DNA from 4 places in the Enterobacter cloacae complex sp. HYC080_NIDB genome. Region 1 is predicted to be linked to each of the others. Evidence: predicted binding sites of a transcription regulator. Region 1 holds the regulator's gene; each other region holds the start of a gene.

Evidence for each region. Region 1 encodes CRP, which controls carbon source genes, mostly activating them, when cyclic AMP is high. Its sites were predicted from a motif close to ATGTGANNNNNNTCACAT; they were not measured.
Region 2: O1723_RS10740 (PhzF family phenazine biosynthesis protein) is a predicted target of CRP. The motif match lies at 1,312-1,329, and genes of this name have one in related genera.
Region 3: rhaS (HTH-type transcriptional activator RhaS) is a predicted target of CRP. The motif match lies at 1,100-1,117, and genes of this name have one in related genera.
Region 4: ydfZ (putative selenium delivery protein YdfZ) is a predicted target of CRP. The motif match lies at 815-832, and genes of this name have one in related genera.

Annotation. Positions count from the first base shown of each region.
Region 1 is NZ_CP114212.1:408,354-410,558, reverse strand. It holds gene O1723_RS01830 (phosphoribulokinase) at 1-61, shown strand, start outside; gene O1723_RS01825 (OsmC family protein) at 148-552, opposite strand; gene crp (cAMP-activated global transcriptional regulator CRP) at 864-1,496, shown strand; gene O1723_RS01815 (YccS/YhfK family putative transporter) at 1,554-2,205, shown strand, end outside.
Region 2 is NZ_CP114212.1:2,270,927-2,273,131, reverse strand. It holds gene O1723_RS10745 (sugar transporter) at 40-1,236, opposite strand; gene O1723_RS10740 (PhzF family phenazine biosynthesis protein) at 1,414-2,202, shown strand.
Region 3 is NZ_CP114212.1:86,419-88,623, reverse strand. It holds gene rhaR (HTH-type transcriptional activator RhaR) at 1-65, opposite strand, end outside; gene rhaS (HTH-type transcriptional activator RhaS) at 138-971, opposite strand; gene rhaB (rhamnulokinase) at 1,273-2,205, shown strand, end outside.
Region 4 is NZ_CP114212.1:2,426,171-2,428,375, forward strand. It holds gene O1723_RS11425 (GntR family transcriptional regulator) at 1-176, shown strand, start outside; gene O1723_RS11430 (universal stress protein) at 211-642, opposite strand; gene ydfZ (putative selenium delivery protein YdfZ) at 931-1,134, shown strand; gene O1723_RS11440 (mannitol dehydrogenase family protein) at 1,178-2,205, opposite strand, start outside.

The sequences.
Region 1 (2,205 bases):
GATGGAGCTCATCATGACGCCGCTGGTGGAGCGGTTGATGGAAGGGAAGCAGATTGCGTGAGTTGTTCTGCCCGGTGGCGCTGCGCTTACCGGGCCTACGTTCATGCTTTTGTAGGGCGGGTCAGCGAAGCGCCACCCGCCAAAAGATTAAGCCTCGATCACTTCATACGAATGCGTGATTTTTACCGCTTTCTCCAGCATTAACGCCACAGAGCAGTATTTTTCCGCAGACAGATCCACCGCACGCGAAACCGCCGCGTCTTTAAGCGCTTTACCGGTGACCACAAAGTGCAGATTAATGTGGGTGAACAGGCGTGGCGCCTCTTCGCGACGTTCTGAGGTGAGTTTAACCTCGCAATCCGTCACGTCATGACGACCTTTTTGCAGAATCGACACCACGTCAATCGCGCTGCATCCACCCGCCGCCATCAGCACCATTTCCATTGGGCTGGGGGCTTTATCGCCGGAGTTACCGTCCATCAAAATCTGGTGCCCTGACGCGGATTCGCCCAGGAACGTTAAACCTTCAACCCATTTCACGCGCGCTTGCATATTCTTTAACTCCAACGTTGCATTTTCGGTGACAGATTACGCGTGCGTTACATTTCTCGCAACGGAAGGCGACCTGCATCATGCTGAAGCGAGACACCAGGAGACACGCGGCGAAAGCTATGCTAAAACACTCAGGATGCTACAGTAATACATTGACGTTACACATGTATGCAGAGGACATCAAACTTTACTGGCTGCGAAACGTTACGACAGCCGACTTCCCAGGGTATGGGTAAGAATTCGATTGCAACCCCAGAGTCCGGATGCATCTGATGACTCTGGTGACAGCTTATAACAGAGGATAACAGCGCATGGTGCTTGGCAAACCGCAAACAGACCCGACTCTCGAATGGTTCTTGTCTCATTGCCACATTCATAAGTACCCATCGAAGAGCACGCTGATTCACCAGGGTGAAAAAGCGGAAACGTTGTATTACATCGTCAAAGGCTCGGTGGCAGTGCTGATCAAAGATGAGGAAGGGAAAGAGATGATCCTTTCTTATCTGAACCAGGGCGATTTTATCGGTGAACTGGGCCTGTTTGAAGAAGGCCAGGAACGTAGCGCCTGGGTTCGTGCAAAGACAGCATGTGAAGTGGCTGAAATTTCTTACAAGAAATTCCGTCAGTTGATTCAGGTAAACCCTGACATCCTGATGCGTCTTTCTTCCCAGATGGCGCGTCGTCTGCAGGTCACATCCGAGAAAGTGGGTAACCTCGCCTTCCTGGACGTCACCGGTCGTATCGCGCAGACCCTGCTGAACCTGGCGAAACAGCCAGACGCCATGACCCACCCGGACGGCATGCAAATTAAAATTACCCGTCAGGAAATTGGTCAGATCGTCGGTTGCTCCCGCGAAACGGTGGGTCGTATCCTGAAAATGCTGGAAGATCAGAACCTGATCTCTGCCCACGGTAAAACCATCGTGGTCTACGGAACGCGTTAATTCCGCTCAAACGGCGTGCCATCGCAAGGTGTCACGCCGTTTTTGTCTCTATTCCCCATGTGGCGCAGGCTGATCTATCACCCGGAAGTTAATTACGCACTGCGACAAACGCTGGTGTTGTGCCTTCCTGTGGCCGTGGGCCTGATTCTGGGACATCTCCAGCAGGGTCTGCTGTTTTCTCTCGTTCCCGCCTGCTGCAACATCGCAGGTCTGGACACGCCGCATAAACGCTTTTTCAAACGCCTGATCGTTGGCGGTTCGCTGTTTGCTGGCTGTAGCCTCGCCGTGCAGCTTTTACTGGCGCGCGATATTCCGCTGCCGCTGATCCTGACCGTACTGGCGATGAGCCTCGGTGTTACAGCAGAAATCAGTTCCCTGCACGCCCGCCTGCTTCCCGCTTCACTGATTGCCGCCATCTTCACCCTGAGCCTCGCCGGGAATATGCCGGTGTGGGAGCCGCTGCTGATCTACGCCCTCGGCACGCTGTGGTACGGGCTGTTTAACTGGTTCTGGTTCTGGCTGTGGCGGGAACAGCCGCTGCGTGAATCTCTGAGCCTGTTGTATGTGCAGCTTGCAGATTACTGCGAAGCCAAATACACCTTGCTGACCCAGCATACCGACCCGGAAAAATCCTTACCGCCGCTGCTGACGCGCCAGCAAAAGGTGGTGGATCTGATAAGCCAATGCTATCAGCAGTTGCATATGCTCG
Region 2 (2,205 bases), 1.9 Mb from region 1:
TTGCCGGGTAAGCGCAGCGCCACCCGGCACAAACCAACGTCACCCGTGCTGACCTTGTTCCTCCAGCGCCACCGGCCATTTGCGGAAGATGAGCACTGACCAGATAAGCGCGACCAGGGCCGGAATAGCGCCCAGATACCCAATCGCCGACATCGAGACATGAAGGCTAATCTGATTTCCCACCAGCGCGCCCGCGCCGATGCCCAGATTAAATATCCCCGAGAACAGTGACATGGCAACGTCCGTCGCGTCCGGTGCCAGCGCCAGCACTTTTACCTGCATGCCAAGGCCGATGATCATGATCGCCACGCCCCAGAACAGGCTCAGGATCGCCAGATGGTTTTCGCTGCCCGCGGCGGGCATCAGCAACAGCAGGCAGGCGAGCAGCAGGCCAATGGCGCCGCTCACAAGCAAGGAAGCATGCTGATTACCCAGCTTGCCAAACAGCACGCTGCCGATAATGCCCGCACCGCCGAGGATGAGCAGTAACAGGGTGGCAAAATTGGCGCTAAAGCCTGCCACCACCTGAACAAACGGTTCAATGTAGCTGTATGCCGTGTAATGGGCGGTCACCACGATTACGGTAAGCAGATAGATACTCAGCAGCGCAGGGCGACGCATCAACAGCGGCAGGCTTTTCAGCGAGCCAGAGTGTTCGCTCGGCAGCGCGGGCAGCAGCTTAATCAGACACACCAGCGTAACCAGTGCCCCCATGCCGATCGCGAAGAAGGTCGTACGCCAGCCGAAGTATTGCCCCACGATACGGCCAATCGGCAGACCCAGCACCATCGCCAGCGCGGTGCCGGTGGCAATCAGGCTCAGCGCCTGGGCGCGTTTACCCGCCGGGGCCAGGCGTATAGCCAGCGACGCGGTGATCGACCAGAACACCGCATGGGCGAATGCAATGCCAATCCTGCTAATGACCAGCACCGTAAAGTTCCACGCCATAAACGACAGAACATGGCTGGCGATGAACAACACGAAGAGACCGATCAGCAGTTTGCGCCGCTCCATCTGGCTGGTCAGCAGCATAAACGGCAATGACATCAGCGCCACCACCCAGGCGTAGATGGTCAACATAATGCCCACCTGAGCCGTTTCCATCTGGAAACTGTCGGCAATGTCAGACAACAGCCCAACCGGAACAAACTCTGTGGTGTTGAAAATAAACGCGGCAATGGCCAGCGTGACCACGCGTAGCCACGCAACCCTGCGGGAAACTGTGTTCGTTGTCATAGGGATGTCGGAGATTCGTTGCTGGAAAGAAGAGGAGACGATCTTAAAACGTCAAACGGCGAAAACTCAACCATTATGTGACGCAGATCTCAATGTTTACCTTGTGAAAGCGGTAGCCGGGGAGGGTGTTTTCATTGAATATAAAAGAACAACACAACAAAAACAGGCGGTAAGACAATGCAGGAGATTGATTTTTATCTGGTAGATGCGTTCAGCGATACGTCGTTTGGTGGCAATCCGGCGGCGGTTTGTCCGCTGAAAGAATGGTTACCCGATGAAACGCTACTGAAAATGGCGCAACAGCATAATCAATCGGAAACGGCCTTTTTCGTCTGCAGCAAAGGGGGCATTGAGCTACGCTGGTTTACAACGCTCACCGAAGTCAATCTCTGCGGGCATGCCACTTTGGCCGCCGCGTACGTCCTGTTTCATGAACTGGATTACCCCGACTCGCGGATCCACTTCGACACCGCATCTGGCCGCCTGACGGTCAGCCGGGAGGGAGAGTGGATGACGCTGGATTTCCCGGCGTGTCCGACACATAAAGAGACGCCACCGCCAGAGATGATCGCGGCGCTGGGTATCCGCCACTACGTTGACGCCCGTAAAGGGCGCGCGTGGGTGATCGTCCTGGAAAACCGCCAGCAGGTTGAAGCCCTTATGCCGAACCTGTCTGCGATGACACCGGGTGAGCACAAAGTTAGCGTGACGGCACCGGGCGAGGGGGAATATGACTTTGTCAGCCGCTTCTTCTCACCGGGCGTTTCCGTCCCGGAAGATCCGGTCACCGGGTCCGCGCACACGATGCTGATCCCCTACTGGAGTGAAACACTGGGCAAAACGACCCTGTTTGCCCGTCAGGTGTCGGCGCGGGGCGGTGACGTGCGTTGTGAACTGAGAGGGGAACGGGTGCTGATGAGCGGTCAGGCGTCGTGCTACCTGAAAGGCACGGTGTATCTGCGCTAAAAA
Region 3 (2,205 bases), 320 kb from region 1:
ACCGCAACAGCTTGTTCAGCGGAGGCAAAAAAGTCATCTTTGCGAAGAATTAACGGTGCGGCCACATCACCACCTCAACGGCGAAAACCTGACATTATTACCCGCTTTACGGCAGCAAAACGTTGACTGGGCTCGCGTTACTGTAGTGAGGTGTCCCTCCCCTGGCGAATATCACGCGGAGACCAGCTGAATTCCCGACGAAACAGCGTCGAAAAGTGGTTACTGTCGCCGAAACCGCAGCGATAAGCGATATCCGTGACGCTTTCATCACTGTGGCGAAGCAGGTGGCGCGCTTTTATCAGCCGCAGACGGTTAAGGTAACGCTGGGGCGTCTGCCCGGTTCGCTGCTTAAGCTGGCGGTGCAGGGTGCGCAGGGAGAGTGAAAAATGACTCGCCAGCATTTCCCAGCAGATATCCTCGGCAATATGTTCCTCCAGCCAGGCCATCAGCTGGTTCAGGCGGGCTTCGCTGCTCTCCCCCTCCACCGGGTTACTGCGGCGCAACGCCACCAGCAGCTGCATAAACAACATCTCGCGCGTGGCGAGCGCATGCATCTCCTGTCCGTCCTGACTCTGCTCCATCTGGAGCAAAATCTGGCGAACCTGCTGCAGCGTGGCCTGATTCACGCGCCAGTGCGACGGATAATGTCCTTCCTTCTCCTGCGGCAGTAGCTGATGAAGCCCCGCGAGAAACTGGAACGCGTCCGGGGATCGATAGAGCACGTTCGTCAGGCACAGGTTGTCGGTATGCTCATACAGATGCCGATCGTGGTCGCGCACAAAGCAGACTGTGCCGCCGCTGATGGTGTAGGGCTGACCGTTAAAGACATGGATGCCCGTGCCATGCTCAACAATCACGATTTCATGAAAATCATGATGATGCTCCGGGAAAGCCGCCTGCGGCAGCCGCGGCTCTATCGCCACAGGCGAACCATCCGCCGGAAAAAAGTCCACGCTGTGCAGTATGGTCATAACGCCCCCCACCAATGAGAAATGTTCTCAAAATAGTAAATAAGGCCTCTCACCCTCACCTTAAATTTTCGACAGCAAACGCCGCAAAACCTGCCTGTTTTTCAAGAATAAGCGGGAAAGATCCGGAATTGCGGTCAACGTCACAGTGGCTGAACGGCGCGCCTTCGCGGAAAAGTGTGAACCCCCTCACGTTCATCTTTGCTTTCTTGCCAGCACGGGTTGCGGACTGTCAGTGGCGAGAAGGTGGTTTTTTCGCCCCTTTTTTACACTCAGCGCTAATGATTTCAAGAAGGATCCGACCATGACCTTTCGCCATTGTGTCGCTGTGGATTTAGGCGCATCCAGCGGCCGTGTAATGCTCGCCACCTGGGACTGCGACCAGCACACCCTTTCCCTTCGCGAGATGCATCGTTTTGCGAACTGCCTGCAAAAACAGGACGGCTTTGATACCTGGAACATTGATGAACTTGAGACGGAGATCCGTACCGGGCTCAAAAAAGTCTGCGATAGCGGGATCCTCATCGACAGCATCGGCATAGATACCTGGGGCGTCGATTATGTCTTGCTGGACAGCAGCGGCGCTCGCGTTGGCCTGCCCGTCTCCTACCGCGACAGCCGCACGGATGGCCTGATGGCGCACGCCATCGCCCGGCTCGGTAAGGATGATATCTACGGGCGCAGCGGCATACAGTTTCTGCCGTTTAACACGCTGTATCAGCTGCGCGCGCTGGTCGAGCAGCAGCCAGGGCTGGCAGCAGACGTTGCCCATGTGCTGCTGATCCCGGACTACCTGAGCTATCGCCTGACCGGCAACATGAACTGGGAATATACCAACGCCACCACCACCCAGCTGGTCAACATCAACTCGGATAACTGGGATGAGCACCTGCTGGCCTGGACGGGCGCATCCCCGGCGTGGTTCGGTACGCCGACCCATCCCGGCAACGTCATCGGCCAGTGGGTGTGCCCGCAGGGGAATGCGATCCCGGTCGTTGCCGTGGCGAGCCACGATACCGCCAGCGCGGTTATTGCCTCACCGCTTTGCGGTAAAGATGCCGCCTATCTCTCTTCCGGCACCTGGTCGCTGATGGGCTTTGAAAGCAAAACGCCTTACGTCAGCGAGGAGGCAATGGCCGCAAATATCACCAACGAAGGCGGGGCCGAAGGGCGCTATCGGGTGTTAAAGAACATTATGGGGTTGTGGCTGCTCCAGCGGGTGCTTAAGGAGCAGAAA
Region 4 (2,205 bases), 2.0 Mb from region 1:
TCGATCATGTCTCCCCGCCGGAAATGCTGCTCAGACAGCATCACGATATTTTTAGCGCGCTGGAAAAACGCGACCCGGACGGCGTGGAGAAAGCGATGACGCTGCATTTGCAGGAAATCAGCGAATCCGTGCAGCTTATTCGTCAGGAAAACAGCGAGTGGTTTAGCGAGGAATAATATTCGCCGCACCCTGTTGGGCACGGCGTTGGGTTTAGCGAACGACTAACACCGGAATCGTGGCGTAGCGCAGAATGGATTCCGCATTCGATCCCAGCAGATGGGTGGTGATGCTCGGGTTTTTCGACCCGATGACAATCGCATCGTATTTCCCCTCCTTGCTCAGCTTGATAATTTCATCGCGAACGTTGCCAAAACGAACCATGCTGTGAATATTCTCTGGGGCAATATCAAACAGTCTTTTTAATTCGTTCATTTTCTTCGCGGATTCCGCGGTCATATACTCTTCAAACTTTTTGATATCGGCATTGAACCCGCGCAGGAGAGACCGACTGCTTGCAGGCAGAATGTTGACCAGGGTAATTGATGCCCCCTCTGCCTTTGCAAGGCTTGCCGCGTGGCGAACCGCTTTGTCGCTCAAATCCATTTCAAACACATCTACAGGCATCAAAATGTTCTTATACATAAGCCTGACTCCTTATTCCGATGAAAGGGTTATTTCCTGTACCCAGAATGGCAGCAGGAATATAAACCAACCCTAAACGCTTCCATGTTGAAACTATCAATAAATGAAAATAACGGTCTGCTTTGTAAATTGCTGTCGCGAACCGTCAGCACCTCATGTCATTAAGAAAAAAGTGTGACTTTGATCAAAAACAAAAACATCACTTGCAGACAGGCGTATTTATATGCCCCGTGAACGGTGAAACCTGAAATACCGCCGTAACGGATAAGTTAGAGAGGAGAAAATACCATGATGACATACGACCGTAACCGCAATGCAATTACCACTGGCAGCCGCGTGATGATTAGCGGCACAGGCAAAACTGGCGTGATTAAAGCGATCCACAGCGACGGGCTGGATGCCGCGCAGGTGCGCCGCAGCAAAACGGTGGAAGTGGAAGGATGCGAAGGTAAGTTCGAGCCGATTGAGCTGATTCGTCTGGGTATGCACTAAGTTGTGCGCTGACATGCCGCCGCGCACGGCGGCATGTACTGAATTACCGTTGAGACGCGTACTGCGCCACGGTAGCTTTCGCGCCCTTTTGCACCAAAGACCGGTACGCGGTCATCACAGCATCAACAAAGACGGTCTCACGCGGTAATTCTTTGCCAAAGATAGACTCAATGCCGAGCAGCGCACGCACGCGGCTTTCCCCTTCAGCACTTCCCTTCACTGCCTCCTGAATCACCGCCAGCTGCGGATCGCTCACCTCGATGGCATTACCCTGTTCATCCACTCCGCCGACATAGCGCATCCAGCCCGCCACGCCCAGCGCCAGCAGGGGGAAAGGTTTCTGATGCACCAGATGCCAGCGCACGGAATCTAACATGCGTTGCGGGAGCTTCTGGCTGCCGTCCATCGCGATTTGCCAGGTGCGATGACGCAGAGCCAGGTTGCTGTAGCGGGCAATCAGCAGATCGGCGTAATGTCCTAAATCGACGCCTTTCACCTTCAGGGTCGGCGCCTGCTCGTGGAGCATCAGCGCGTGAGCCGCAACGCGGTAATTCTCATCTTCCATGCAGTCGTTGATATGCTGATAACCGGCCAGATACCCCAGGTAAGCCAGGAAGGAGTGGCTGCCGTTAAGCATGCGCAGCTTCATCTCTTCAAACGGAATGACGTCTGATACCAGCTCGGCCCCGGCTTTTTCCCACGCAGGACGCCCCGCCACAAAGTTATCTTCGATCACCCACTGGCGGAAGGGTTCACAGGCCACGCCCGCCGGATCACGCACGCCAGTGAGCTGTTCGATTTTATCCAGCGTATCAGGCGTGACCGCAGGTACGATGCGATCCACCATGGTTGACGGGAACGTGACGTTAGCCTCGATCCAGTCCGCCAGCTCGCCGTCTACCGCCCGGGCATAGGAGCAGGTTACGTTGCGCATCACATGACCGTTTTCCGGCATGTTGTCGCAGGACATCACGCTAAAGGCCGGTAACCCCGCCGCTTTGCGACGCGCCAGCGCTTCCACCACCACACCCGGTGCGGACGTCGGCTGATGCGGGTTTTGCAGGTCGGCGG